Regions from separate parts of the Streptomyces sp. NPDC047706 genome, predicted to be linked through region 1. Evidence: riboswitches for the same ligand, from Rfam matches in the RefSeq annotation. Region 1 holds a riboswitch; each other region holds the start of a gene.

Region 1 (7,260 bases):
AAGCCTCACCGCGGAGGCGGACGACTTCGGCGACCGCGTCAGCCGTACGCAGGAGCGCATCGACCTCAAGGCGCAGCAGGAGGCCGAGAGGAAGCGTGCGGCGGAGGAGGCGGCCCGCAAGGAGCGGCTCCGCCCGAAGTTCGCGCTGCCGGTCGCGCAGCACGGGCTCAGCGCCTACTACGGGCAGTCGGGCATCAACTGGATGTCCGTGCACACCGGCATCGACTTCCCCGTGGCGTACGGCACGACGGTGATGGCCGCGACGGACGGCACGGTCCGCACGGAGTACAACAGCGCGTACGGCAACATGATGATCGTGACGGCGATGGACGGCACGGAGACGTGGTACTGCCACCTCTCCAGCTACCAGGTCGCCTCCGGTACGACCGTCAAGGCCGGCGACGCGATCGCGTACTCCGGCAACTCCGGCAACTCGACCGGCCCCCACCTGCACTTCGAGGTGCGCCCGGGCGGCGGTGCGTCGATCGACCCGCTGTCCTGGCTGCGCAGCCACGGGATCGACCCCTCGTAACCGGCGACGCGTCGGCGGGCGGGGGCTCCGTGACGAAACCCCCGGACCCGCCCGGCCCGTAGCGCTACAGCTTCTCCACCGGCGCGTACCGCAGCAGCAGCCGCTTCGGCTTCGCGTCCCCGAAGTCGATCGTCGCTTCCGCGTTCGCTCCCGTGCCCTTCACCGCGACGACGGTGCCGAGCCCGAACTGGTCGTGCGTCACCCGGTCCCCCACCGACAGCCCGGCCACCGGCTGTTCGGCCGTCCGCCGGGTGGCGAAGCCGGACGCGCCCGACGCCGAGGAGCGCGAGCGGGACGAGGACAGCGAGGCCGCCACGCCCGAGACCGGGCCCGCGGGTGCCGCGGGGGCACCCGTCCGCTTCCAGTCCACGTGCGCCCCGGGGATCTCCTCCAGGAAGCGGGACGGCGGGTTGTACTGCGGCTGGCCCCAGGCGCTGCGCATCACCGACCGCGTCAGATACAGCCGCTCCCGCGCGCGGGTGATACCGACGTACGCGAGCCGCCGCTCCTCCTCCAGCTCCTTGGTCTGGCCGAGGGCGCGCATGTGCGGGAAGACGCCGTCCTCCATGCCGGTGAGGAAGACGACCGGGAACTCCAGGCCCTTGGCGGTGTGCAGGGTCATCAGCGTGATGACGCCGTCGCCGTCCTCCTCGTCCGGGATCTGGTCGGAGTCGGCGACCAGCGCGACCTGCTCCAGGAAGTCCGCCAGCGTCCCCGCCTCGCCCTCCGCGCGCTCCTGCTCGAACTCCAGGGCGACGGCGGCGAGTTCCTGGAGGTTCTCGATCCGGGTCTCGTCCTGGGGGTCGGTGGATGACTGCAACTCGGCGAGATAGCCCGTGCGTTCGAGCACCGCCTCCAGGATCGTGGCGGGCCCGGCTCCGGACTGGACGATCGTACGGAGGTCCTCCATCAGCGTGTTGAACCGCTTGACCGCGTTCGTGGAGCGGGCGGCCATGCCGTACGCCTCGTCGACCCGCTTGAGCGCCTGCGGGAAGCTGATCTTCTCGCGCTGGGAGAGCGCGTCGATCATGGCCTCCGCACGGTCGCCGATGCCCCGCTTGGGGACGTTGAGGATGCGGCGCAGCGGGACCGAGTCCTCCGGGTTGGCCAGCACCCGCAGGTAGGCCAGGACGTCCCGGACCTCCTTGCGCTCGTAGAAGCGGACGCCGCCGACGACCTTGTAGGGCAGTCCGACGCGGATGAAGATCTCTTCGAAGACACGGGACTGGGCGTTCGTACGGTAGAAGACGGCGACGTCGCCCGCCTTCGCGTCGCCCGCGTCGGTGAGACGGTCTATCTCGTCGGCGACGAACTGCGCCTCGTCGTGCTCGGTGTCGGCGACGTAGCCGGTGATACGCGCACCCGTGCCCGCCTTGGTCCACAGGTTCTTGGGGCGGCGGGACTCGTTGCGCTCGATGACGGCGTTGGCCGCGGAGAGGATCGTCTGGGTGGAGCGGTAGTTCTGCTCCAGCAGGATCGTCGTCGCGTCCGGGTAGTCCTCCTCGAACTGGAGGATGTTGCGGATGGTCGCGCCGCGGAAGGCGTAGATCGACTGGTCGGCGTCACCCACCACGCACAGCTCGGCGGGCTCGAGGTCGCCCTCGGCGGGCGGTACGTCGATGTCCTCAGGGGCGCGCTCGCCGGTGCCGACGAGTTCGCGCACGAGGGCGTACTGGGCGTGGTTGGTGTCCTGGTACTCGTCGACCAGGACGTGCCGGAAGCGGCGGCGGTAGTGCTCGGCGACGTCCGGGAACGCGCGGAGCAGATTGACCGTCGTCATGATCAGGTCGTCGAAGTCGAGGGCGTTCGCCTCGCGCAGGCGGGACTGGTACAGCGCGTACGCCTGGGCGAGGGTCTTCTCGAAGCCGTCGGTGGCCTGGGCGGCGAAGTCCTCCTCGTCGATCAGCTCGTTCTTGAGGTTGCTGATCTTGGCGCTGAAGGACTTGGGCGGGAACCGCTTGGGGTCGAGGTCCAGGTCGCGGCAGACCAGCGACATCAGGCGCTTGCTGTCGGCGGCGTCGTAGATCGAGAAGGACGAGGTGAAGCCGAGCTTCTTGGACTCCCGGCGCAGGATGCGCACGCACGCGCTGTGGAAGGTCATCACCCACATCGCGTTCGCCCGGGGGCCGACGAGCTGCTCGACGCGCTCCTTCATCTCACCCGCGGCCTTGTTGGTGAAGGTGATCGCGAGGATCTGGCCCGGGTGCACCCCGCGCTCGGCGAGGAGATGGGCGATGCGGTGGGTGAGGACGCGCGTCTTGCCGGAGCCGGCGCCGGCCACGATGAGCAGGGGGGATCCGGAGTGGACCACGGCGGCACGCTGGTTGTCGTTCAGCCCCTCCAGAAGCGCGGCGGAGTCCAGGGCGGGGCGCGGGGCGCCGTCGCGGTAGTAGGCGTCCCGGTCCGGGGGTGCGTCGAACTTCCCGCCGAACAGATCGTCCGGAAGCGGCTCCGGAGCGTGATCGTCCTCGGGCGGCGGCGGAGGCTCCCCGTGGGCCCGTGGGGCCTGGAGGTCCGCCAGGAAGCTGTCGTCAAAGAGGCTGCTCATCGCTCTCCGAGTCTAGGGCGCCCCACCGACAACCCGCGGCCACCCCGAAAAGATCCCGGGCCCTGAAGCTGGATGATCTCTCCGGGGGGCCGGATCCGGACACGAGAAGGGCGGGCTCCCCACGGGGACGATCTCGCGCACCCGCACCCGCACCGGCACCGGCACTCACCCGCACCCGCACCCGCACCCGCTACGCCCTCACCATGCCCTCACCGTCCGAACACGCTCTCACGCGGGCCGTGACGGCTGACTGAAGGTCACGAAAATGTATCGGGCATATCACCCACCAACCTTCACAGGGACCACACGAGTTGGCTAGCGTGCCGGGCAGGCCGCCCGACCCCAACCGGCGAACGTCGCCGGGCCGTGCGGCCTCCGCCGAGTCCGGTGCGCCCAAGGCAGCCGGAGCCGGGGACCCAACCGAACTTGGGGTGAATCGGCCCATATCCCTCGCTGGAGCGGGCCGTAGGGCAACCCTTCCGAACCACCCGCCCGAACCCGACAGCTAACCCGGTAGGCGGCAGATGGAAGGAGTCGCCTCCTTTGGCGTCGCACCGCAAGTCGCGCTCCACCGGCGCGCGGGTAGCAGGCATACGCACCCCGGCCCTCGCCACCGCTGCCCTGACCTCCGTGGCCCTGCTCTCCCAGACCGCCAACGCCGAGCCCTCGGCCGACGACAGGCCGAGCCTCGAGGAGGTCGAGAAGAAGGTCGACGATCTCTACCGCCAGGCGGAGTCGGCGACCGAGAAGTACAACGCGGCCAAGGAGAAGACCGCGAAACAGCGCAAGCGCGTCGACACCCTCCTCGACGACGTGGCCCAGCGCACACAGAAGCTGAACGAGGCGCGTGAGGAACTGGGGACGTACGCCGCCGCCCAGTACCGCACCGGGGCCTCCGTCCCCGACACCGCCACCTTCCTGCTCGCCGACTCGCCGCAGGACTACTTCGACCAGAGCCAGCTGATGGGCCGCCTGACCAGCCATCAGAAGAGCGCGGTCGACGAGTACTTCACCGAGCAGTCGGCGACGATGAAGAAGCGGCAGGAGGCCACCCGGAGCCTGGACGCCCTCACCGAGTCGCAGAGCGATCTGCGGACGGCCAAGGCCACCGTCCAGAAGAAGCTCGCCGACGCCCGGACCCTGCTGTCGGAGCTGACCGCCGAGGAGAAGGCCCGCCTCGCGGCGATCGAGAAGAGGAAGCAGGAGGAGGCCGAGCACAAGGCCGCCGAGCTCGCCCGGCAACAGGCGGAGGAGCAGCGGCGCCAGGAGGCGGCGCAGCAGGAGCAGGAGTCCGCGGGCGGCGGCAGCTCAGCGGGCGCGGGCACCGAGGCCGGCTCCGGCACCTCCGCGCCGGACTCCGCGTACGGCACCAAGGCGGAGAAGGCGCTCGCCTTCGCCCGCGCACAGATCGGCAAGCCGTACGTCTGGGGCGCCACCGGCCCCGAGTCCTACGACTGCTCCGGCCTGACCCAGGCCGCGTGGAAGGCCGCCGGCGTCTCGCTCCCCCGCACCACCTACGACCAGGTCAACGCCGGAACGACGGTCTCCGTCGCCGCCGCCCGGCCGGGCGACCTGGTCTTCTTCTACGACGACGTCACCCACGTGGGCCTCTACATCGGAAACGGCATGATGATCCACGCCCCGAAGCCGGGCGCGTACGTCCGCGAGGAGTCGGTCTTCTACGACGGCGAGTCCTCCCTCCACAGCGTCGTCCGCCCGGCCTGACACCGGCGCCTCCAGGCGCTCCGGGATGCGTTCCGGGGAGGCCGTCGAAGGGCACGCGCGCGTGCGGCGGTCTTCCGCGGCACGCGCGCGTGGAGCGGATCGTCAGGTCCAGAGCACGGCGATGAAGACGTTCGCCGTGGTCAGCAGCCCCACCAGGCCGAACATGCCCTTGTCCACCTTCTCCTCGTCCCGCTTCACATAGACGAGGCCGAGGATCACGATCAGCAGCGCCAGCTTCACGCCGATCTTGATGTTGTCGACGGGCTGGTCGTCGGCCTGGTTGAGGCCGACCAGGATCACGCCGGTGACCAGCATGGTCAGCGCGCCGTGCAGCATCGCGGGGACGAATCGCGCGGTGCCCTGTCCCATCGCCTTCATCTGGGTGAGGAAGCCACCGAGCAGGGAGGCGATGCCGATGATGTGCAGGCCGACGAAGAGGTGGATGAGTACGTCCATGGGGCCGGAGCCTAATGAGGGGGTCCGGGGCCCCCGACACCGGGCCACCCGCGGTGCGCGCACCCGACGGCTGCATATATGCGCCCCATAGCACCCCGGGCTTCCACCCGCCCCGGAATCGCCGCATCGGTCATCGCGCTGCGTGAAGACGACGGCCCCGAATCGCGATTTCGATCACAAACGGTCACCTGTCGCTTCCCTGCCGTCACTTCCGCACAAGGCGTCACCGTGCCGACACGCCCGGGTTTAGCGTCCTCCACCAGGTGACCGGCGCCCCACCACCGCCCCTGACCAGAGGCGGCAGCCGGGCACCACCGCCGAGAAGGTCCGGCGGTGCCCCGCATCCCCTGTGCGGGGCACCGCCGGACGCGTCAGCCGCCCCCGAGCGGTCGTACCTCCACCCGGTGGCCGCACAGAACCGGCGGTCGCCCCGAGTCGTACGAAAGGACGTGCAGTCCACGTGGCAGCGCACCGCAAGCCCCGACCACGCTCGGCCCCCGGCACCAGGGCCCGCACGGCGGCCACGATCGCCCTGGCGGGCGCGGCGACCGCGACAGGTCTCGACGGGACCGGTCACGCCGAGCCTCAGCTGACGCCGGGGCAGGTCAGAGCCAAGGTGGACCAGCTGTACCAGGAGGCGGAGGTCGCCACCGAGAAGTACAACGGCGTGAAGGAGCAGACCCGGGCGGCACAGAAGCGGCTCGGCAGCCTGCAGGACGAGGCGGCCCGCAAGGAGGACCGGCTCAACTCCGCCCGGGACGCGCTCGGTTCGTATGCCGCCGCCCAGTACCGGGACGGCGGCCTCGACCCCGCGCTGCGACTCGTCCTCTCCGACGACCCCGACCGGTATCTCGACGGCGCCGCCTTCGCCGAACGCGCGGGCGACCGGCAGGCGGCAGCCGTCACACGCGTCCGCCGGGAGCTGCGGGAGATCGAGCAACTGCGCGGCGCCGCACGCGTCGAACTGAACTCGCTCCAGTCGCGGCGGGCCGAGCTGAAGCGGCACAAGAAGACCATCACCGGAAAGCTGGACGAGGCACGGCGGCTGCTGTCCCGGCTGACGGCCGAGGAGCGCGCGCGGCTCGCCGAGGGCGACGGCACGGACCGCGCCTCGCGCGCCTCGGTGGCCGGCCGCGACACGCTCCAGGCTCCCGGCTCCGCCATGACGACGGCGCCCAGCTCACGCGCCGCCGCAGCCGTGTCGTACGCCTACCAGAAGCTCGGCAGCCCCTACGTCTGGGGCGCCACCGGCCCCAACGCCTTCGACTGCTCGGGCCTGACCCAGGCCGCGTACCGCTCCGCCGGGGTCGCCCTGCCCCGCACCACCTACGCCCAGATCGACGCCGGCCGCCGCGTCTCGCGTGCCGAACTGGCCCCCGGCGACCTGGTGTTCTTCTACTCCGGCATCAGCCACGTCGGCCTCTACGTCGGCAACGGCCAGATGATCCACGCTCCCAACCCCTCGGCCCCGGTCCGGCTGGCCCCGATCGACCAGATGCCGTTCGCGGGGGCGACGCGGGTGGTGTAGCGCGTCGCCCCGCCGCGGACCTCGCCCTCGAAGCTCAGGCGCCGGTACGGGCGTACGCGACGAAGGCGGCCCAGGCGTCCCCCGCGACGGCGAGTTGGGGACTCCGCGCGCCGAGCTTCGAGTCCCGGAGGTGGATGGTGCGGGGCTCGGTGTCGAGGGCGGCTTCCAGGCAGTTGCTGCCCTCGCTGTCGCTGTAGCTGGACTTGAACCATGTCAGGCGGTCACTCACTGCTTTTCCGCCACCCCTCTGATGAATTCGGCAGACTCCTCAACACTGAGCGCGTGCATCACGCCGACCTTCCGCCTCAGCGCATCGGCCCTGCGCAACCTAACGGCAACACGCTCGCTCACCGTCTCGTCGTCCAGCGGCGGGCAACTCCCCCCGATCAGCGCCTGCGCGTCAGCCTCCGTCTGCAGCAGCCCTGGAATCGGAAGAGGCTCGTAACAGGAGAAGCTGACCGCCTCCGCCTC
Region 2 (7,260 bases), on a different contig from region 1:
GAGGACGTGGCCGCCGAGGCGGACACCCACCGTGCGTTCGGCGGACCCGGCGGGTGAGAACACGCCGTACGGAAGGTTGTGCGGACCGAAGGGGTCGCCCTCGGGGACATCGAAGGGGGGCATGGGGTGCTGCCTCACTTTCGTACGCGCGGTCCATGCGGTCGCTGATCACGTTACGACTGCGGCACCTGTCTTGGGCAGTGCGTGAAACGCGTTGAAGATACTGAATGTCCTGAATGGCGCTCCACATCTTCGTGCCGGAGCGTCCCGCCGACCCGTCGCCACGACCGCCCCCGAACCGTCAGTGCAGTGAGAACAAGCATCGCACCGGCCACTGACAACAGGAGGCGGCACCCTGCGGGCACGGATGACGAACCCGGCGTACGTCCTCCCGGCACCACGTGGGGGGGTGAAAAGCAGACGGTGTGAAGGTAGTTGGGAATGAACGGTGCGGGTCCGGTGTCCGTATTCTCGGATCATGGCCGCACCCATCGCATATGCCGCGCGCACTGAGTACGCGCCCGCCGACTACGCCCTCATCGCCACCGACCTGGACGGAACGCTGCTCCGCGGCGACGACACGGTCTCGGACCGTTCGCTCGCCGCGCTCGCGCGGGTCTGCGCGGCCGGAGCCCGGCATCTGGTGGTGACCGGCAGGCCGGCGCCGAGGGTGCGACCGCTGCTGGAGCTCCTGGGCGGCGGGGGGCTCGCGGTGTGCGGGCAGGGCGCGCAGTTGTACGACGCCGGCGCGGACCGCCTGCTGTGGTCCGTCACGCTGGACCGGGAACTCGCGGAGACCGCGCTCGGCAAGATCGAGGCCGAGGTCGGACAGGTGCACGCGGCCGTCGACCAGGACGGGGTCGACGGGCTCACCCTGATCGAGCCCGGGTATCTCATGCCGCACCCCACGCTGCCGGCGGTGCGGATCGATCGCCGCGACGACCTGTGGTGCGCGCCGATCAGCAAGGTGCTGCTGCGCCATCCGACCCTGTCCGACGACGAGTTGGCGGCGGTGGCCCGCACGGTGGTCGGCTCGCTGGCGACCGTCACCATGTCGGGGCCGGGAACGGTCGAGCTCCAGCCGTGCGGCATCACCAAGGCGACGGGACTGGCGCTGGCGGTCCGGCACCTGGGCCTCGGCCCGGAACGGACCATTGCCTTCGGGGACATGCCCAACGACATCCCCATGTTCGACTGGGCGGCGCACGGCGTCGCCATGGCCAACGCCCACCCCGAGCTCAAGGCGGTGGCCGACGAGATCACCCTGTCGAACGAGGACGACGGCGTCGCCGTCGTCCTCGAACGGCTGCTGGCCGAGGCTCAGTACGGGCCGAAGACGTTGTCGATGGAGCCGTAGCGGTCGGCCGCGTAGTTGCAGGCGGCGGTGATGTTGGCGACCGGGTCGTAGGGGTCGTAGGCGGTGCCGGGCACGTGGTAGGCCGCGAAGGTCGGGTCGATGACCTGGAGCAGGCCCTTGGAGGGGGTGCCCTTGGCGGCGTTGGAGTCCCAGTTGTTGATGGCGTTCGGATTGCCGGACGACTCACGCATGATGTTGCGGTAGATGCCGTTGTACGAGCCCGGGATCCCCTGCTGCTCCATGATGTCGAGCGACTGGCGGATCCAGCCGTCCAGGTTGTTCGGGTACGTCTTGACCGAGTTGACGGCCGTGGGCGTGGCGGCGGACGCGGTGGTGGCGCCGACGAGCGGCAGGGCGAGCAGGGCGGCGCCGGTACCGGCGACGGCGAGCCTGCGGGCGATGCGGGCGGTGCGACTGTGCTGACCGTTTGCAGTCATGGGGACTGTCCTCTCCGGCGCCTGCGAGGTGAGCTGTCGGGTTCGGGCGGGGAGGTGCCCGGCCGCCTCTTGCGAGTGCGACTTCACCCCGAGCCGTTCCGGTGTGCCGTGCGGTACGGCCTCCGGTCCGGCGATCCACCTGGGTCCCCCGCTCCTGCCGTGCGGTGAGTGAGTCCGTCATGGGTGGCTCGGGCGGCGGCAGGATTCGGCGTTCCGCCCGACTGGCCGGGAACGTATGCGAGAGCACATGTCCGAAACAAGTGGCGATTTCACCTATCACAGGATTTGATCTTCGAATCGCCTGTTTGGCCCTCTTGATCCTTTGCGCTCGGCAACGGCCAACTCGGCCGTGTGCAAAGGCGGGTCGCGGGGTCCGTGTAAGGAAATCGTGAAGCTGCCCGAGTGAGCCAAGTCACGCGCATGCAGAAGAATGGCAAAGCGGGCAATAAGCCCAAATCCTAGTTAACTGGCGGTCCGTGGAATTCGCTTTTCCCGCGCGCGATGGAAGACCACTTCGGCGCTATCGGTGCAAATCACCCTATTCAAGGTCAAAGAATGCTCTGCCGTGCAGGCGGTCTCCGACCGTGTGCGGATCGTCGTGTCCCAGGCCAACTCCGGGCGGTGCTGCCGGATAGGCCAGTCCGAGCGGCTGCGGGCCGGCAGCGGATCGTCCTCGCGGACGGTGTACGTCTCCAGCGCGTCCTCGGTGAACTCCAGGCCGTCGGGGTACATGCGCGTGCCGCCGCAGCGCGGGTCGGCCTCCGGCCGCCGATCCCCCTTGGCCACGTCCCGCACGGCCAGCCGCTCCGGGCGCGGTTCGTCGAGCGTGGCCGGGTGGGCGACGCCGAGCGGCCCGTACTGCTCCGGTTCGTCGGAGGTGAGGGGCGGGGCCACGGCACGCGCGCGTACCGGCAGTTCGAGAGCGCTGCCGCAGGGGTCCACGGTGAAGCCAAATGACGAGTCCGGCTGGGGCCAGATCCAGGGCCGGTGCGCGCAGGAGAGGGCGAGGCGGATGCGGTGGCCGGGTGGGAAGGCGTACCCGATGCCGCTGAGTTCGAAGGTGACGTCCTCGGTGGCTCCTGGGGCCCCACGGCGTGACCCGGTCACGCCCCTCGCGCGCGGAGAGGTCCATCACAACGTCCGTCGGGACGCCCTCGCTGTCGCCGTGCCCGCGCACGTCGACGCGGACGGAGGCGTAGCCATGGCCGGTGTACCAGGGGTGGCGCTGATGTCCGCGGCGCGCGGTCCAGTCGGTCAGGCGGTACGGGAGGTACTCCAGGAGCGCGGGTACGGGCTCGCCGGTGATCGGGCGTCAGACGCGCGCGTACAACCGTGTTCCGTCGGGCAGCGGGATACGGAGGTCCTGATGAGTCGTCTCGCAGGGGAAGGACGTACGGATGCGCGTGAGTGTGACCCCAGGGATGGCTTCAGCGGACCGGGAGCGTCGTGCGGCGCAGCCGGGGTCCGGTGGGCGGCAGGGCCATCACGAGGGTGGGCAGGCCGCCGAGGACCACGCAGGTCGCGATCGAGACCAGCGGGAGCAGGGCGACCACGAGGCCCCTGGTCGGCGAGTCGTACGCCCCGACCGGCACCGCGAGCGCGACGGCGAGTGCCGGCCCCGTGGTGACCGGGCGGACGGCACGGCGTGTCGCCCGCGGCGGGAGCGCGCACTCCGTCGCGCGTTTGCGCCCGGCCAGGTGGCGGCTGCCGATGAAGTACTGGACCAGGCCGAACGTCATGCCGGTCGCGGGAGCCCAGAGGCCCCGGTGCCGGCCCTCGCGCCCGCCCGGCCGGTCCGTGACCAAAGAGCCCGTGGAGGCGCCGATGCCGATGGCCGTGCAGCTGAGGGGGAAGCCGGCGTGCGTGCGGCGGCGTCTGCCGCCCGTGGTGGCCGCGTAGGGCGTGAGGAGCCCGCTGCCCGCGCCGATCAGGCCCAGGCCAGCTCAGGTCGTCGCCGTGGCGGGCATGGCCATGGCGTGGGGCCCGCAGGCGATCGGGATGCCGGATCGGAGCACGGCGGGGTGGAAGCCGGGGACACGGCCGGCGGCGACGGAGACCGGACAGGCGAGGGTGCCGTGGGCGACCGAGACGGAAGCATCCGTTCCGGTGGAGATGTCCGTGCCGCCCTTCGTGGTGGACATGCCCGTGCCGCCGTTCGTGACCGTGCCGGCGGCGTGCGGGACGGGGACGGCCTGCACGCCGAGGAACGAGAAGCGCTCCCGGACCTCGAGGCGGGAGAGGGTGGGCAGGCGCCGGGGTCGGACGGGGAAGGCGCGGTCGTCGCCGGACGGCGGCATGCTCTCAGGTCCGGCGGCGACGGCGGTGCGGGGCTGGGGGCACCTCTTCCGGCTGAGTCGATAAATATCTGCTCATATCAACTGATCAAAAACATACCCGCCGTGATCCGATACCGCCTGAGGTGTAACGGTGGGCGGCCTCGGTGATCGAAACGTGACCGGATACGCTGACTTGAGTGAAGGCAGCGACCTATCGACATTCCGCGTAATCGCCAGTAGACACCAGCAGACAGGAGACCCCTCGTGACCGTCGTCGGGCCGTTCGGGCTGAGCGTGCGGGACCAGGCTCTGGAAGCCGATGTCCAGGCCGGATTGGCGGCTGTCGAGGAAGGGTTGCTCGAAGCCACCAAGAGCGAGGTCCCGTTCATCACGGAGGCCGCGCAGCATCTGGTGCGTGCCGGCGGAAAGCGGTTCCGGCCGCTGCTCGTGATGCTCGCCGCCCGGTTCGGTGACCCGTACGCGCCCGGAATCGTGCCCTCCGCCGTGGTGGTGGAGCTGACCCACCTCGCGACGCTCTACCACGACGACGTGATGGACGAGGCCGCGGTACGGCGCGGGGTGCCCAGCGCGAACGTCCGCTGGGGCAACTCCGTCGCCGTCCTCACCGGAGACTTCCTGTTCGCCCGCGCCTCGCACATCCTGGCCGACCTCGGGCCCGAGGCGGTACGGGTGCAGGCCGAGGCGTTCGAACGGCTGGTGACCGGTCAGATCCTGGAGACCGCGGGGCCGTCGGACGGCCGGGACCCGGTCGAGCACTACCTCGACGTGCTCGCCGGCAAGACGGGATCGCTCGTGGCGGTGTCGTGCCGGTTCGGCGCGATGATGTCCGGCGCCGACGAGTCGGTGGTGGACGTGCTCACCCAGTACGGGGAGCGGCTGGGCGTCGCCTTCCAGCTCGCGGACGACGTACTGGACATCGCCTCCGACTCGCACGAGTCCGGCAAGACACCGGGCACGGATCTCCGGGAGGGCATCCCGACGATGCCCGTGCTGCGCCTGCGGGAGCGGGCCGCCCGGCTGGGGCTCGCCGAGGACGTCGCGCTGTGCGAGCTGCTCGCCTCCGACCTCACCGACGACGCCCGGCACGCGGAGGCGCTGTCCGCGCTGCGTGCGCATCCGGCGCTGGAGCAGGCTCGGCGGGACACCGTCCGGTTCGCGGAGGAGGCGCGGGCGGCACTCGCCCCGCTGCCCGAGTGCGACGCGAAGGCGGCGCTGACGGAACTGTGCGACGCCGTGGTGCACCGAGCCGGGTAGTTCCGTTCCGGGGGGCTCGTGGTCCGAGCGGGGCAGGGTCCGACCGGGGCATGGTCTGGCTGTGGGCTGTGGGCTGTGGGCTGTGGGCTGTGGGCTGTGGGGCCGGTACCTGATGCTGGTGCGTGCCCTCTGGCCGGTCGCCGGGCCGGGCATCGAGGGCCGGCCGTCCGGCCTCGTCACCCCCGTAGTACTTGTGACCCCCCGTCGTACCCCTACGGGTCGGGGGAGATGCCGTCGTGTCGTGTCATACCGCAGCAGTACACGGAGTTGGCTCCCGGGTCTGACGCTTCATGCCGCCGGATTTGGTCATATGGAGAACACGGAACACACCACTCCTCACCGATCCGGGTGAGAATGGCGGCTCAGGTGGGACCCGTGCGAGGACGCGACGAGACAGCCGCCGCCTACGACGGAGGTAAGGCACACATGGCACCGTACGAATCCGACGACACCACGGCCGTGGCCGACGCGGACGAACAGCGCGCGGCACGGCGGCGCAAGGCCGCCCGGTACGTCGTCCCGGCGGCGGTCCTGGGGCTCGCGGCGGGCACCATCGGGCTCGTCCCCGCTCTCGCCGACTCCGGCAGCCCCGACCTGCCGAAGATCACCGCGCAGGAACTGCTGGAGAAGATGGCCGCGTCGGACGTGCAGCAGCTGTCCGGCACGGTGAAGATCAGCACCGATCTGGGACTGCCCGACCTGGGCGGCCTCGAGGGCGACCTGATGTCCGGCGCGAGCCCGTCCGGCGGCGAGGGCTCCTCGGCCGACCCGTCGGCCAAGCTGACCGAGCTGGCCTCCGGCACCCACACCCTGCGCGTCGCCGCCGACGGCCCCGACAGGCAGAAGCTGTCGCTGCTGGAGGACGCCGCCGAGTACAGCCTGATCCACAACGGCAAGGACGTCTGGGGTTACGACAGCGCGTCCAACGAGGTCTACCACGGCACCGTGACCGAGGGCACCGAGCAGCGCGAGGAGAAGGTCCCGGCCACCCCGCAGGACCTGACCGACGAGGCGCTCAAGGCGGTCGACGACACCACGTCCGTGACCGTCGACGGCACCGCGCAGGTGGCCGGCCGTGACGCCTACAAGCTGGTCATCGAGCCGAAGCAGTCCGGTTCCACGGTGGGCGCGATCAGCGTGGCGGTGGACGCCGAGACGGGGACGCCGCTGAAGTTCACGCTGACTCCGGCGAGCGGCGGCGCCGCCGTGGTGGACGCGGGCTTCACGCAGGTCAGCTTCGGCAAGCCCGCCGCGTCGACCTTCGACTTCACCCCGCCCAAGGGCGCGAAGGTGACCGAGGAGGGCAGCGTGGAGGCGCCGGAGCACTCGCAGCACCCCGAGGAGGAGGAGCTCGCCGAGGGCCTCGAAGGGCTGAACGTCATAGGCGAGGGCTGGACCTCCGTCGCGGTCCTCGACTCGGGTGCCGAGGGCGCGGCCTCCGGCGCAGGACGCGGTGACATGGGCGAGCTGGGTGCCGCGGGCGGCTTCCTGGGCTCGCTGGGCGACGAGGTGAAGGGCAAGTTCGGCTCGGGCACGGTCTTCGAGACCCGCCTGGTGAACGCGCTGATCACGGACGACGGCAAGGTCTACGTCGGCGCGGTCACCAAGGAGGCGCTGGTGAAGGCGGCCGACTCCGGGAAGTGAGCCGGGTGAGTGCCAGGTCCGGGAAGTGAGCTGTATGAATGCCCGGCAAGGGAAGTGAGCCGGGTGAACGCCCGGCCAGGGAAGTGAGCCGGATCGGCACCGAACTCCGGGACGAGAGCCCGGAGTTCGGTGCCGGGGCATGGGTTCGGTACGCGGGTACGCGTACGAGGCATCGGGGACGCATGGCCGACACGTCCGTCATGGGACCGCGGCAGGTCTGCGCGCACGCGGCGGTGATGACCCCAAGGACGGCTGATCGTCCAGGGTGCGG
Region 3 (7,260 bases), on a different contig from region 1:
GGCCGACCCCCGGCTGCCCGGCGCCACGCTGTACTCCAGCCTGGAGCCCTGCACCCACCGCGCCTCCCGGCCCCGGCCCTGCGCGCGCCTGATCCTCGACGCCGGGGTGGGGCGCGTGGTGACGGCCTGGCGTGAGCCGGACACGTTCGTGGCGGGGGCCGACGGGAGCGGGGTTCTGGCGGGGGCCGGGGTGGACGTGGTGGTGGTTCCGGAGTACGAGGAGGCGGCCAAGGAGCCCAACCGGCATCTGGCCCTGTGAGGGACCTCCAGGTCCTGGCGGCGTGGGCCTGCGGAAACCGTGGCGCGGAGCGTCCCGCGCATGGCGTACACTGGTGTCATACCGACGCGGGGTGGAGCAGCTCGGTAGCTCGCTGGGCTCATAACCCAGAGGTCGCAGGTTCAAATCCTGTCCCCGCTACTGAAGGCCCGGGGCCGGAATCCAGATCATGGATTCCGGCCCCGAGTCGTTTCCGGACGCCGGCGGCCTCCGTCATCCGGTCGGCCCGTCCGGCTGGTCCCCCGCGTCCGCTCCAGGAACCCTGGACAGGTGCGACGACCTGCGTAACGGGAGACGAGAGTGCGGCCTGCGGAGGGAGAAGGAGAGCGGCCGTACGCCAGATCCGGCGACCGCGTCCCCGGTGACGCGGCCCGCGACGCCGCGCCCGGCCCCGCCGGCCGGGGCGGCCGGGGCGGCCCTCCGTCGCTTTCCCGCCCGGTGCCACCCGTGCCGCCCCCCGAGGAGCGCCCGATCTCCTACGCCCGCACCTTCGTCCGCCTCCTCCCCGCCCTGCTCCTCGTCATCGGCGGCTGCTACGACTACCTGACCCCCAGCGGCTTCACCGGCGCCCCCCTGTTCACCGCCGCCCCGCTGATCGCCGCCCCCCTGCTGTCCTGCCGGGCCACGGTCCTCACCGGCGTCGTGGCCCTCCTGGTGGTCGTGGTCATGAACATCCGGTTCGGCGACGCCCTGGAGGTCGAGCCGCTCACCGAGGCGGTCACGGTGGCGACGGTCGCCGCTCTCGCCGTGCTGATCAACCGGCTCGTCCGGCGCAGCCATGCCCGCCTCGACTCGGCCTGGGAGATCGCGGAGGCCGCCCAGCTGGCGGTGCTGCCGGAGCCGATGGAGCGGATCGGCGGGTTCGAGATCGCCGCGCGCTACGAGGCCGCCCAGGCGGACGCCTTCATCGGCGGCGACCTCTACGCGGTGCAGGACAGCCGTTACGGCGTACGGCTGGTGGTCGGGGACGTGCGCGGCAAGGGCATGGGGGCGGTGGCGGCGGTCGCGGTGGTCATCGGGGCGTTCCGGGAGGCCGCCGAGCACGAGACGACGCTGGCGGCGGTCGCGCAGCGGCTGGAGCGGGCGCTGACGCGCGAGGGCTCACGGCGGGACGGCATCGACGCCTTCGAGGAGTTCACCACCGCCGTACTCGCCGAGCTTCCGCACGACGCCGGTGTCGTACGGATCCTCAACCGCGGCCATCCGCCGCCGCTGATGCTGTACGCCGACGGCACGGTGAGCGCGCTGCCCGCCCAGGAACCGGCGCTGCCGCTCGGGATGGGCGAGCTGGGCACCTGGCCGGACCGTGCGCAGGAGACGCCGTTCCCGGGCGGGGCGACGCTGCTGCTGTACACCGACGGCCTGTCCGAGGCCCGCGACGCGCGGGGCGCCTTCTACGACCCGGTGGCCGGGCTGGCCGGCCGGACCTTCCGCGGGCCCGGGGAGCTGCTGTGCGTGGTGGCCGACGAGGTCCGCCGGCACAGCGGGGGCGGCACCACCGACGACATGGCACTGCTCGCCGTGCGGCGCCCGCAGGGCGACTGTCACCGCGGGTGATCGAACGGAAGCCCTCCGCATAACAACTGACACACGGTCAGATGTGGAGATCGCTCTGCGTGGCGGTCAACTCGCCCGATTTTCGCCGCTCATGGCCCTGTACGTCCTGGCAGGAAACGTTAAAGATCAAGTGGAACAGCTTGGAAATCAGGCCCCGGTTCTATTAACGTCCGATAACGCAGCGCGGTCGTCCCAGCCGTCACAAGAGGCGGCTCCGTGCGCACGCGCCGAATCCCGCGCGAGGCCCTCACCGGCCGCACAAGGGAACCGGGGAACCACCATCTTGGGGTGAATCGGGCGTATGCCGCCGTGGAAGCACGGCTGGTTTACGCGCGTAGGAGACCTTCCTGCTCCGAACCCGTCAGCTAACCCGGTAGGCGAGAAGGAAGGAAAGGAGCACGCCCACGTGGCGTCCAACCGGCCTGCCCCACAGGCCCCGTTCGTGCCGGATCAGCGCACCGCCGACGGCACCGAGACGTTCGTCTACGGCGCACAGCGCACCGACGGGGGCCCGTGGGAGGAGTGGAACCCCACCGCGGAGACCATCCGCCCCGTACGCGGCCGGCATCGCGTCAGCAAGCAGCGCGGCGGTGGACTCGCCCGCAGCTCCACCGTTCTCGGCGTCGGCGTCATAGCCGCGGTCGGCGCGGGCGGCATGGCGAGCGCCAACACCGGCAAGCCGCCGGTGTCGATCTCGATGCCCGACCTGCCCAACGTCGGCTCGCTGATATCCGACGACTCCGACTCCGCCGACACCTCGACCGCGAGTGCCCCGCTCAGCAGCCTCGCCACGGCCACCGCGGACACCGCGGAAGGCACCACCGGCGCCGGTGAGACGCTGCGCGCCCGCATCATCGCGCAGGCCGAGCAGCAGCAGGAGCAGGTCGCGACCAAGGCCGCCGCCGAGGCCGTCGCCGCCGCCGAGAAGGCCGCCGCCGAGGCAGCGGCCAAGGCGGAGAAGGAGGCCAAGGAGAAGGCTGCCGCCGCCAAGGCCAAGGCCGAGGAGGAAGCCCGGCAGAAGGCCGAGGCCGAGCGACTCGCCGCGCTGGCCAAGCAGTTCACGCTGCCGACCTCCTCGTACACCCTCACCTCCACCTTCGGCCAGGCCGGCGCCCTGTGGTCGTCCGGCTACCACACCGGCCTCGACTTCGCCGCGCCGACCGGCACGCCCCTGAAGGCCGTGCACAGCGGCACCATCACCGAGGCCGGCTGGAACGGCTCGTACGGCTACAAGACCGTGCTGACCCTCGACGACGGCACCGAGATCTGGTACGCCCACCAGTCGTCGATCGGCGTCAGCGTCGGGCAGACGGTCACCACCGGCGAGGTGATCGGCCGCGTGGGCGCCACTGGCAACGTGACCGGGGCCCACCTGCACATGGAGGTGCACACCGGCGACTCCGGTGGCATCGACCCGCTGGCCTGGCTGCAGAGCAAGGGCCTCAACCCCTGAGGGCCTCCTCCGGACGCGCTTCTCACGAACCCCGGCGGTCCTGACGGCGACCCCCCGACGTCAGGGCGGCCGGTTTCGGCTGTCCGGAGACCGGCGCGCGCCCCTACGACCGGTACGGGTTGTACGCCGGGTAGGGCGCCGCGTGCCCGTGCGCCGGCGCCCAGCCGTACACCGGTGGCATCAGCACCGGCATCGGCGGGGCGGTCATCCGAGCCGCGTACTCCAGGGCCGGGCGGGCGATCTCCCGGCGGCTCCACAGCTCCTGGAGCAGCTCCCGTTCCCGTACGACGAAGTCGGCGCGGGCCCGGCCCCGGCGGCCCCGGTGCCGTAGGAAGGCCAGGGACGTGGCGTACGCCTCGTACTGCGAGACCGCCCGGGCGGCCGGTCTGCCGAGGTGGTGGCCCGCGTACTCGCGGGCCAGTCGGCGGGCCCGCATCGAGCCGAGGGCGAACGGCTCGGCCGGCGAGATCCAGCCGGCCACGACGTAGGCCGGGAGCTCCTCGCGGACGGTGCGCAGCTCCCGCTGCCGCGTCCAGATCACCAGCCAGGTCAGCAGCCCGAACGCGGGGACCATGAAGCCGCCGTACACCGCGAAGAACCCGTAGTCGCCGAAGGTCGCCGAGCCGTTCCAGAGGGCGTGCATGCCCATCGCGAGCAGCAGCCCCGCCGGCGGGAGCAGCACGCGGCGCAGCCGCTGGCGCTCCCCGGCGAGCGCGGCGATGCCGAAGCCGATGCCGGTGAACACGGTGAACAGGGGGTGTGCGAACGGCGACATGACGACCCGCACGAAGAACGTCGCGGCGGTCACGGAGGCGATCCCGCTGTGGCCGGCCAGCTGGTCGGTGCCGAACGCGGTGCCGAGGTAGAGGATGTTCTCGGTGAAGGCGAAGCCGGTGGCGGTGACCCCGGCGATGACGACTCCGTCGAGGATGCCGGTGAAGTCGCGGCGCCGGAAGAGGAAGAGGAGCAGGATCGCGGCCGCCTTCGCGGACTCCTCGACGACCGGGGCTATGACCGTGGCACCCCAGGTGTCCGCGCTGGTCGGGTCCGCGGTCGCGGTCGCTATCCATCTGGTCGCGAAGCTGTTCGCGACGATGGCGATCAGCGCGGCCGCGCAGGCGCCCCAGGAGAAGGCGAACAGCAGGTTCCGCCAGGGGCCGGGTTGGAGCCGGTCCAGCCAGCGGAAGACGGCTATGAGCAGCGGCACGGGCAGGACCGCGAGGCCGAGGCCGACCAGGAAGCCCTGGGTGCCGGTCTGTTCCCGGACCAGGGCCAGGATCACCAGGCCGGACAGCGCGAGCAGCGTGATCAGCGCGCCGTACCGCACCCACCGCCGGTGCCACCAGTGCGCGTGCAGGGGGCCGCCGAGGGGGATGCCGGGATTCGTCGGGTACGGGGGACTGGTCGCCACGGCATTGACCCTAACGAGGGGAGGATCGAACGAGGGAACGTTTTACGGCTGACCTTCGTGAGCCACGCGGCGGAAGAGCAGGTCGTTCACCACGTGTCCCTTCTCCAGCCCCTGCCCTTCGAAACGGGTGCGCGGGCGGAAGCCGGGGCGTGGCGCGAAGCCGCCGTCGGGCCGGGTGTTCGCGAAATCGGGGTGCGCGGTGAGCACCTCCAGCATCACCTCGGCGTACGGCTCCCAGTCCGTCGCGCAGTGCAGGAGCGCGCCCGGCTTCAGGCGGGTCGCGGCGAGGGTGAGGAACTCCGGCTGGATCAGCCGCCGCTTGTGGTGGCGCTTCTTGGGCCAGGGGTCGGGGAAGAAGACGCGCAGCCCGTCGAGCGAGTCGGGGGTCAGCATCTCGCGCAGCAGGATGATGGCGTCGCCGTTGGCCACCCGGATGTTGCCGGTGCCGCTCTGGTCGGCGAGGTTGAGCAGGTTGCCCTGGCCGGGGGTGTGTACGTCCACGGCGAGGATGTTGGTGTCCGGGTCGGCGGCGGCCATCCGGGCGGTCGCCTCGCCCATGCCGAAGCCGATCTCCAGCACGACGGGGTTGTCGTTGCCGAACAGCTCGGCCAGGTCCAGGACCCGCGAGCCGTCGATGTCCAGCCCCCACTTGGGCCACAGCCGCTGCAACGCGTCCGCCTGCCCCGAGGTCACCCGGCTCCGCCGTGGCTGAAAACTCCGGATCCGGCGCTCGAAGTGCGACCCGGCGGGATCCGCCTTGGGCCCGTCCGGAAAACGCGGCTCCCCCTTGGCCCGCACCGGCCGGGCGACGCTGTCGGGGGCGGGGTGGGGGGCTTCGGGGGTGTTCAGGGAGTCATACACAGTGGGTTCGATTTTACGGGTTCGGGGGATGGGCGGGTCCTGGTACGGGGGCGTGGGCGTGCGGGCGCGAGATCGCTGTGTGCGTGGGGTGTGCGTGCCGCGGGTGGGCGGGCGTGGGGTGTGCGTGCCGCGGGTGGGCGGGCGTGGGGTGTACGTGCGCCGGGTGGGCGGGGCGTGGGGTGCCGTGCCGCACACGCGGGCGGCCGGCGCGCCTGCCGGTGCCGGAGTGCGTCCGCTCATGCGCGGCCCAGCGCGTCCAGCGCGCGGCGGGCCACCTCACGGCCGATCGGGAGGGAGGCCGTGGCCGCCGGGGACGGGGCGTTCAGGACGTGGACCGCCCGTGCGCCTTCGTGGATCAGGAAGTCGTCCACCAGCGTGCCGTCCCGGAGCACCGCCTGGGCCCGGACCCCGGCCGGCGTCGGGACCAGGTCCTCCTCCGTCACCGCGGGCAGCAGCCGCCGTACCGCCTTGGTGAACGCGGCCTTCGACACCGACCGGCGCAGCTCCCCGCCTCCGTACCGCCAGTGCCGGCCCGCTATCCGCCACGATCCGGGCCACGCCAGCGTCCCGGCCAGCTCGCGGGGCCGGACCACGCCCCAGCCGTAGCCCTCGCGGGCGAGCGCCGGGACGGCGTTGGGGCCGACGTGGACGCCGCCGTCGATGCCGCGCGTGAGGTGCACGCCGAGGAAGGGGAACGCCGGATCCGGAACCGGATAGACCAGGCCGCGCACCAGCTCGGGCCGCGCCAGCTCGTAGTACTCCCCCCGGAACGGGACGATCCGCATCCCGGGATCGTCCCCGGTCATCCGGGCGATCTCGTCGCAGTACAGCCCGGCGCAGTTCACCAGCACCCGCCCGCGCACCACGGCACCGTCCGCGGTCCGTACGGCGACCCCCAGGTCCGGGCGCCGGTCGATACGCCGCACCTGCGAGCCGTACCGGATCTCGGCCCCCGACGACTCGGCCAGCTGCCGGGCGACCGCGACGTAGTCGCACACCCCGGTCGTGCCGACGTGTATCGCCGCGAGGCCGCGCACCTGCGGCTCGTACTCCGCTATCTGGGCGCCGACCAGCTCCCGGACCGGGATGCCGTTCTCCCGGCCGCGCTGCACGAGCGCGTGCAGCCGGGGGAGCTCCGCGCGCCCGGTGGCGACGATCAGCTTGCCGGTGACGGCGTGCGCGATGTCGTACTCCGCGCAGAACTTGACCATCTCCGCCGCGCCCCGCACCGCGTACCGCGCCTTGAGCGAGCCGGGGCGGTAGTAGACCCCGCTGTGGATGACCCCGCTGTTGCGCCCCGTCTGGTGCCGGGCCGGGCCCGCCTCCTTCTCCAGCACCGTCACGCGTGTCCCCGGCGCGGCACGCGTGATCGCGTACGCGGCCGACAGGCCGACGATCCCGCCGCCGATCACCAGCACGTCACAGTCGTGAGCGACAGCCCGCACCCGCACCACCTCCCGCTATCGATAGTGCACTGCGCCACTGACAACGCCCTCAAACCCGCACGCCGTGACGGGGCCGCGGGCGGGCGATGAGAACCGTGGGGCAGGCCCCCGGTGGCCGGTGCCCCGGTAGGGCTCCCGGCCGGGCGGGCGCACCGGGACCCTGGCCCTACGCCGGGGCCACGAGCAGGGGCCGGGCCCGCTCCCGCAACTCCACCACCCGCGGCTCGTCCCCGTACGGCTCGAGCCGGTGCAGCAG
Region 4 (7,260 bases), on a different contig from region 1:
CCTTCGCGGACAGGCGCGGGTAGGGCGCGAAGAAGCGGTAGTACTTCGACTCGTCCGAGACCTGCTCGTAGAAGCTGACCAGGCGCTCGGCGTCGTCGACGGTGATGGGCCGGATGCGCGCGGTGCCGCCGTCGCGCAGCACCACGTCGGCCTCCCAGTGGGCGGGGTACTCGTGCCGGTCCGACGGGCTCTGCATGGGCCCCAGAGTACGGCTCGCGTACGACATCGGCGCGAGGCAGTCTGTGGAGGGATGCCCGCCGGACCGAGGCCGCGGTCCGGCTCGCACTCCGGGACGGGCCACGGGCCCGTCCGGGCATGCTTCACCATATGGGAAACTGGTCTAGACAACCCTGAACACCTGAAGGGCAGCATCACATGGCTGAGCGCCGCGTCAACGTCGGCTGGGCCGAGGGTCTCCACGCCCGCCCCGCCTCCATCTTCGTCCGAGCCGCCACGGCCGCAGGCGTCCCGGTGACGATCGCCAAGGCGGGCGGCAACCCCGTCAACGCGGCCTCCATGCTGGCCGTCCTGGGGCTGGGCGCCCAGGGGGGCGAGGAGATCGTCCTGGCTTCCGACGCCGAGGGCGCGGAAGCCGCGCTCGGCCGTCTGGCCAAGCTGGTCGCGGAGGGCCTCGAGGAGCTTCCCGAGACCGTCTGACCGGCCGACGGCATTCCTGAAGCCGCGCCGCCCTTTTCCGGGTGGCGCGGCTTCAACCGTTTCCCGGCCCGCGCGCCCGCGTTTTCGCAACGGGTCTCGCCAACAATTCAGAGAACGCCGAAAACGGCAGCAAAAATGCGCCGCCGCAGATTTTCACTTCTTTGTATACGGCGCTCTTGTTAATGCCGTGGGCCCGACATGTTTACGGCATGTTGCGAAGTCCTCACACGGTCCGCGCGATCACCGTTTCCGGGAAACCGGAGCCGGTGCGCGCCGGTCGCACGCTCGGCGTGCAGCGCCGTGACCGCCCGCGCCCGCTCACCGTCGCCGCGCGCCACCGCGTCCACGATCGCGCCGTGCTCCGTCCAGGACTCCACAGGGCTGACAGGCGCCTCCACGGCGTACATCCAGGCGATCTTGTGCCGCAGCTGGGTCAGCATCGCGATCAGGGCGGGGCTGCCGGAGGCCTGGGCGAGCGTCTCGTGGAACCAGCCGCCCAGTGAGCGCAGATCCTCGCTGCCACCCCGCCTGGTCCTCTCCTGGCCCAGTCTGACCAGGCCGCGCAGCACCTTCAGATGGGCCTCGGTGCGCCGCTGGGCGGCCCGCGCGGCGCCGAGCGGTTCCAGCAGCAGGCGCATCTCCAGCAGGTCGGCGGCCTCCTGCTCGGTCGGCTCCGCCACGCACGCGCCCGCGTGCCGCCGGGTCACCACGAAGCCCTCCGCCTCCAGCGTGCGCAGCGCCTCGCGGACGGGGACACGCGAGACTCCGTAGCGGCGGGCGAGGAGTTCCTCGGTGAGCCGGCCGCCCCGCTCGTAGACACCCGCGACGATGTCGTCCCGGATGGCCGTGCACACCGAACGCGCCGGAATACGCATGACCGACCTCCGCCTTAATCCCCGTGCAACGTCGACGACTGACGTGTGTTCCGTGACTCTATTGCAATGGGCCGGGATTTCCGATGGCGGGCCGGAATCCATGGATATCTTTTGGACATACCGGAGCACGAAACGCCGAAAGCCCCGGCTCAGGGAGCCGGGGCCGCGGGAAGCGGGCGATTCGCCGTCAGACGCCGACGCCGTGCGAGCGGAGGTAGGCGACCGGATCGATGTCCGTGCCGTACTCGGCCGTCGTACGGGCCTCGAAGTGCAGGTGCGCTCCGGTGACGTTGCCGGTGGCGCCGGACAGGGCGATCTGCTGCCCCGGGGTGACCGTCTGGCCCACCGAGACCGCGATGGACGACAGGTGCCCGTACTGGGTGTACGTACCATCGTTCATCTTGATCACGACTTGATTGCCGTACGCCCCGCCCCAGCCGGCCTCGACCACGGTGCCGGAGCCGACAGAGCGCACGGGCGTGCCGCTCGCGGCGTGGAAGTCGACACCCGTGTGGCTGCCGGAGGACCACAGCGCGCCGCCGGACCGGTAGCCGGTGGAGACGTGGGAGCCGCTGATCGGCGCCACATAGGCGTTGAGGCGCTTGCGCTCGGCCTCACGGGCGGCGCGCTCCTTGGCCTCGCGCGCCTCCTTGGCCCGCTCCTGGGCCCGCTTCTTCGCGGCGGCCTCGGCCTTCCGCTCGGCGGCCGCCACCGCGGCGGCCTGCTTCTGGGCGGCGGCCTGGGCATCTATCTGCTCGGCGACCGAGTCGCCGATGGCGATGACCGGGAGCAGGCCGGACTGCTCGGCCGCGGGCTCGGCGGCGAGCGCGGGAGCGGCCAGGGTGCCGATGACACCGGTGGTGGTGAGCGCCGCGACACCCGCCGCGTGGGCGGTGGTGCGCTTCATCCGGCTGGGACGGCGATGCTTCCCGGTGGCGCGCGTGAACGCCATGTGGTGGCTGGTCCTTTCCTTCCCTCTCGCCTACCGGGTTAGCTGACGGGTTCGGAGCAGGAAGGTCTCCTACGGACTCCCTCGCCGCGCGCGGGCGTCCGATTCACCCCAGGGACTTCATGGTTGGGTCCCCGGCTCCCCTGGCTCGCGCCGTACGGGGACTCGGCGATGACTGTCCGGTGCCGCGGGTGCGGCGCACTGCCTGACGGACAGCCCGGATGACGCTAAGCGGGACATCTTTCAATCCCCAAACGCAATCCGGCGTTTGTAGCGCATCCCACAGGTCAGACGGGCAACCTCCGCCCCAATGCGGACATAGCGGGGCCCTGGTGACGCTTCCGTCACCAGGGCCCTGCACGCGCGTGCCCTCCGCGGGCCTCTACTCGGCCGGCACGACGGTGACTTCACCGATGCCGAGGGCCTCGACGGGCTCCTTGATCTGCGCCGCGTCACCGACGAGGACCGTCACCAGACGGTCCGCGGGGAAGGCGCTGACGACCGCCGCGGTGGCCTCGACGGTCCCGGTGGCGGCGAGCTGCTGGTACAGCCTCGCCTGGTAGTCGTCGGGCAGGTGCTGCTCGACCTGGTCGGCCAGGGTCCCCGCAACGGCCGCGGCGGTCTCGTACTTCAGCGGCGCCACACCGACGAGGTTCTGCACCGCGACGTCCCGCTCGGCGTCCGTGAGGCCGTCCGCGGCGAGCGTGCGCAGCACCGTCCAGAGGTCCTCCAGCGCGGGGCCGGTGTTCGGCGTGTCCACGGAGCCGCTGATGGCGAGCATGGCGGCACCGCTGCCGTCCGGAGCGGAACGCAGCACCTGGCCGAACGAGCGCACCCCGTAGGTGTAGCCCTTCTCCTCGCGCAGGACGCGGTCCAGACGGGAGGTGAGGGTGCCGCCCAGGCAGTACGTGCCGAGCACCTGCGCGGCCCATACACGGTCGTGCCGGTCGGGACCGACCCGGCCGATCAGCAGCTGGGTCTGGACCGCGCCGGGACGGTCCACGATCACCACGCGGCCGGTGTCGTCGGCGGTCACCGGCGGCACGGGGCGCGGCTGCGCCCGGGAGCCGGTCCAGGCGCCCAGGGTTTCGCCGAGCAGTGCGTCGAGGTCCACGCCGGTGAGGTCGCCGACAACCACGGCGGTGGCCGTGGCGGGGCGGACGTGCCGCTCGTAGAAGGCGCGTACGGCGGCGGAGTCGATCTTCGCGACCGTCTCCTCGGTGCCCTGGCGCGGGCGGGACATGCGCGAGGTCGCCGGGAACAGCTCCTTGGAGAGCTCCTTGGCGGCCCGCCGGGCCGGGTTCGCCAGCTCGTGCGGGATCTCGTCGAGGCGGTTGCGCACCAGCCGCTCGACCTCGCTGTCGGCGAACGCGGGCGCCCTGAGGGCGTCGGCCAGCAGACCGAGGGCCTTGGGCAGGCGGGAGACCGGCACCTCCAGGCTCAGCCGTACGCCGGGGTGGTCCGCGTGCGAGTCCAGGGTGGCGCCGCAGCGCTCCAGCTCGGCCGCGAACTCCTCGGCGGAGTGCTTGTCGGTGCCCTCGGAGAAGGCCCGCGCCATGATCGTGGCGACGCCGTCCAGGCCGGCCGGCTCGGCCTCCAAAGGCGCGTCCAGCAGCACCTCCACGGCGACGACCTGCTGGCCGGGCCGGTGGCAGCGCAGCACCGTCAGGCCGTTGTCCAGCGCCCCGCGCGCGGGGGCCGGGAACGCCCAGGGACGGGCCTCGCCCGCCTGCGGCCGGGGGTGGAAGTCCATCGTGGCGAGCTCGGTCACTTGGCCGCCTCCTCGGTGTCGTCGCCGGCGGCGGCCGGCGCGGCGTCGGTGTCGTCGTCTGCGTCGGTCTCGCCGGCTTCGGTGGCCGTGGGCTCGTAGACGAGTACCGCGCGGTTGTCGGGCCGCAGGCGTGCCTTGGCGACCTCCTGGACCTCCTCGGCCGTCACCTCCAGCACGCGCCGTACGGCGGTGAAGGCGAGCTTCGGGTCGCCGAACAGCACCGCGTACCGGCAGAGTTCGTCGGCACGGCTGGCGACCGTGCCGAGCCGGTCCAGCCACTCGCGCTCCAACAGGGCCTGCGCGCGTTCCATTTCCTCGGCCGTCGGGCCCTCCTCGGCGAACCGGGTGAGCTCCTCGTCGATGGCCGCCTCGATGACCGGCACCTCGACGTCCCCGGACGTCTTCACGTCCAGCCACCCCAGGGAGGGCGCTCCGGCCAGCCGCAGCAGGCCGAATCCGGCCGCGACGGCGGTACGGTCCCGTCGTACCAGCCGGTTGTACAGGCGGGACGACTCGCCGCCGCCGAGGATGGTGAGCGCGACATCGGCCGCGTCGCACGCGCGTGTGCCGTCGTGCGGGAGCCGGTAGGCGCCCATCAGGGCACGCGCCGGGACCTCCTCCTCGACGACCTCACGCAGCTCCCTGCCGATGACCTCGGGCAGCGAGCCGTCACGCGGGGTGGGCTTGCCGTCGTGGCCGGCGATGGAGCCGAAGTACTTCTTGATCCATTCCAGCGTCTGTTCGGGGTCGATGTCACCGACGACCGACAGCACCGCGTTGTTCGGCGCGTAGTACGTCCGGAAGAACTGGCGGGCGTCCTCCAGGGTCGCCGCGTCCAGGTCGGCCATCGAGCCGATCGGCGTGTGGTGGTAAGGGTGGCCCTCCGGGTAGGCGAGGGCGGCGAGCCTCTCGAAAGCGGTTCCGTAGGGGACGTTGTCGTAGCGCTGGCGGCGCTCGTTCTTGACGACGTCCCGCTGGTTCTCCATCGACTCGTCGTCGAGGGCGGTGAGCAGCGAGCCCATGCGGTCCGCCTCCAGCCAGAGGGCGAGCTCCAGCTGGTGGGTCGGCATGGTCTCGAAGTAGTTGGTGCGCTCGAAGCTGGTGGTGCCGTTCAGGGAGCCGCCCGCGCCCTGCACCAGTTCGAAGTGCCCGTTGCCCTTCACCTGGGCGGACCCCTGGAACATCAAGTGCTCGAAAAGGTGAGCCAGGCCGGTGCGCCCCTTGACCTCGTGGCGTGAGCCGACGTCGTACCACAGGCACACCGCGGCGACCGGGGTCAGGTGGTCCTCGGAGAGCACCACACGCAGGCCGTTGTCCAGGCGGTGCTCTGTCGCTGTCAGCCCGCCGGAGCCTGCCTCGGCTGTGGCCGTGTGACCCATGGGCATGTACGTCCCTTCGATCGCGGTGCGGTCGGGAAACCGCGGAAATCCTGCCAGTCCTGCCACTGTATGCAAGCGTGCCGACCTGGTGTGAAGTTCCCGGAGCGCGTACGCCCAGAGCGAGAACCGGGTTGCCCGTCGCGAGGGCGTAGCCTGCGGGTCGGCGCGGGGCCCGGCGGCCGACGTCGGGTCCAGCGTCCGCGTTGTCAGTGGCGCGGTCCACAATGGTCCGCGGCAGATGCCGTTCACGCTTCAGCAAGAGTGAGCCGCAGGGACCTCAGCGCCCCCGTGGGCGAACGACCAGAAAACAGGAGGAGCCGGCAGCGATGGCCCGCCGCAGCACGAAGACCCCGCCGCCCGACGACTCGTACGAGGAGCGGATCCTCGACATCGACGTCGTGGACGAAATGCAGGGCTCCTTCCTCGAGTACGCGTACTCGGTCATCTACTCCCGGGCCCTGCCGGACGCCCGTGACGGTCTCAAGCCCGTCCACCGCCGCATCGTCTACCAGATGAACGAGATGGGCGTACGCCCCGACCGCGGCTACGTGAAGTGCGCCCGCGTGGTCGGCGAGGTCATGGGTAAGCTCCACCCGCACGGCGACGCGTCGATCTACGACGCCCTGGTGCGCATGGCGCAGCCGTTCTCCATGCGGGTGCCCCTGGTCGACGGCCACGGCAACTTCGGCTCCCTCGGCAACGACGACCCGCCCGCCGCCATGCGGTACACCGAGTGCCGGATGGCCGATGCCACCAGCCTGATGACGGAGTCGATCGACGAGGACACGGTCGACTTCGCCCCGAACTACGACGGCCAGGAGCAGGAGCCGGTGGCGCTGCCCGCCGCCTTCCCGAACCTGCTGGTCAACGGCTCGTCCGGGATCGCGGTCGGCATGGCCACGAACATGCCGCCGCACAACCTGCGCGAGGTCATCGCGGCCGCCCGCCACCTGATCAAGCATCCGAACGCCGACCTCGACGCCCTGATGCGCCACATCCCGGGCCCCGACCTGCCCACCGGCGGCCGGATCGTCGGCCTCTCCGGGATCCGGGACGCCTACGAGACGGGCCGCGGCACGTTCAAGATCCGGGCCACGGTGTCCGTGGAGGACGTGACGGCACGCCGCAAGGGCCTGATCGTCACCGAGCTGCCCTTCGCGGTCGGTCCGGAGAAGGTCATCGCGAAGATCAAGGACCTGGTCGGTTCGAAGAAGCTGCAGGGCATCGCCGACGTCAAGGACCTCACGGACCGCGAGCACGGGCTGCGCCTGGTCATCGAGATCAAGAACGGTTTCGTGCCGGAGGCGGTCCTGGAGCAGCTCTACAAGCTCACGCCCATGGAGGAGTCCTTCGGCATCAACAACGTCGCCCTGGTCGACGGCCAGCCCCTCACCCTGGGTCTGAAGGAACTCCTGGAGGTCTACCTCGACCACCGCTTCGAGGTCGTGCGCCGCCGCTCGGAGTTCCGCCGCGGAAAGAAGCGTGACCGGCTGCACCTGGTCGAGGGCCTGCTCACGGCGCTGGTGGACATCGACGAGGTGATCCGCCTGATCCGCTCCAGCGAGAACTCCGCCCAGGCCAAGGAGCGCCTGATCGAGCGCTTCGGGCTGAGCGAGATCCAGACGCAGT

The links. A riboswitch is a leader RNA that binds a small molecule or an ion and turns the genes downstream of it on or off. The one in region 1 is predicted to bind cyclic di-AMP.
Region 2: it holds a riboswitch for cyclic di-AMP, as region 1 does, so the genes downstream of both, ACGF8A_RS27365 (transglycosylase SLT domain-containing protein) here and ACGF8A_RS10990 (NlpC/P60 family protein) in region 1, are expected to answer to the same signal.
Region 3: it holds a riboswitch for cyclic di-AMP, as region 1 does, so the genes downstream of both, ACGF8A_RS31660 (M23 family metallopeptidase) here and ACGF8A_RS10990 (NlpC/P60 family protein) in region 1, are expected to answer to the same signal.
Region 4: it holds a riboswitch for cyclic di-AMP, as region 1 does, so the genes downstream of both, ACGF8A_RS22760 (M23 family metallopeptidase) here and ACGF8A_RS10990 (NlpC/P60 family protein) in region 1, are expected to answer to the same signal.

The regions. Positions count from the first base shown of each region.
Region 1 is NZ_JBIDCW010000007.1:140,802-148,061, reverse strand. Features, by position in the region: gene ACGF8A_RS11000 (M23 family metallopeptidase) at 1-532, shown strand, start outside; gene pcrA (DNA helicase PcrA) at 597-3,080, opposite strand; cyclic di-AMP (ydaO/yuaA leader) riboswitch at 3,447-3,616, shown strand; gene ACGF8A_RS10990 (NlpC/P60 family protein) at 3,624-4,805, shown strand; gene ACGF8A_RS10985 (hypothetical protein) at 4,908-5,261, opposite strand; gene ACGF8A_RS10980 (NlpC/P60 family protein) at 5,722-6,789, shown strand; gene ACGF8A_RS10975 (DUF397 domain-containing protein) at 6,824-7,018, opposite strand; gene ACGF8A_RS10970 (Scr1 family TA system antitoxin-like transcriptional regulator) at 7,015-7,260, opposite strand, start outside.
Region 2 is NZ_JBIDCW010000026.1:96,730-103,989, forward strand. Features, by position in the region: gene fahA (fumarylacetoacetase) at 1-123, opposite strand, end outside; gene ACGF8A_RS27360 (HAD family hydrolase) at 479-1,357, shown strand; gene ACGF8A_RS27365 (transglycosylase SLT domain-containing protein) at 1,321-1,794, opposite strand; cyclic di-AMP (ydaO/yuaA leader) riboswitch at 1,798-1,975, opposite strand; gene ACGF8A_RS27370 (CocE/NonD family hydrolase C-terminal non-catalytic domain-containing protein) at 2,257-2,901, opposite strand; partial or broken gene ACGF8A_RS27375 (hypothetical protein) at 2,990-3,100, opposite strand; gene ACGF8A_RS27380 (hypothetical protein) at 3,222-3,533, opposite strand; gene ACGF8A_RS27385 (hypothetical protein) at 3,738-4,091, opposite strand; gene ACGF8A_RS27390 (polyprenyl synthetase family protein) at 4,335-5,345, shown strand; gene ACGF8A_RS27395 (outer membrane lipoprotein carrier protein LolA) at 5,772-6,989, shown strand; partial or broken gene ACGF8A_RS27400 (ABC transporter ATP-binding protein) at 7,202-7,260, shown strand, end outside.
Region 3 is NZ_JBIDCW010000036.1:49,213-56,472, forward strand. Features, by position in the region: gene ACGF8A_RS31645 (dihydrofolate reductase family protein) at 1-259, shown strand, start outside; tRNA gene ACGF8A_RS31650 (tRNA-Met) at 345-418, shown strand; gene ACGF8A_RS31655 (PP2C family protein-serine/threonine phosphatase) at 578-1,834, shown strand; cyclic di-AMP (ydaO/yuaA leader) riboswitch at 2,050-2,229, shown strand; gene ACGF8A_RS31660 (M23 family metallopeptidase) at 2,241-3,287, shown strand; gene ACGF8A_RS31665 (PrsW family intramembrane metalloprotease) at 3,391-4,698, opposite strand; gene trmB (tRNA (guanosine(46)-N7)-methyltransferase TrmB) at 4,741-5,559, opposite strand; gene lhgO (L-2-hydroxyglutarate oxidase) at 5,796-7,010, opposite strand; gene ACGF8A_RS31680 (MFS transporter) at 7,171-7,260, opposite strand, start outside.
Region 4 is NZ_JBIDCW010000019.1:115,479-122,738, reverse strand. Features, by position in the region: partial or broken gene ACGF8A_RS22775 (GNAT family N-acetyltransferase) at 1-196, opposite strand, end outside; gene ACGF8A_RS22770 (HPr family phosphocarrier protein) at 376-657, shown strand; gene ACGF8A_RS22765 (GntR family transcriptional regulator) at 837-1,532, opposite strand; gene ACGF8A_RS22760 (M23 family metallopeptidase) at 1,720-2,484, opposite strand; cyclic di-AMP (ydaO/yuaA leader) riboswitch at 2,497-2,662, opposite strand; gene ACGF8A_RS22755 (M16 family metallopeptidase) at 2,864-4,252, opposite strand; gene ACGF8A_RS22750 (M16 family metallopeptidase) at 4,249-5,637, opposite strand; gene ACGF8A_RS22745 (DNA topoisomerase (ATP-hydrolyzing) subunit A) at 5,958-7,260, shown strand, end outside.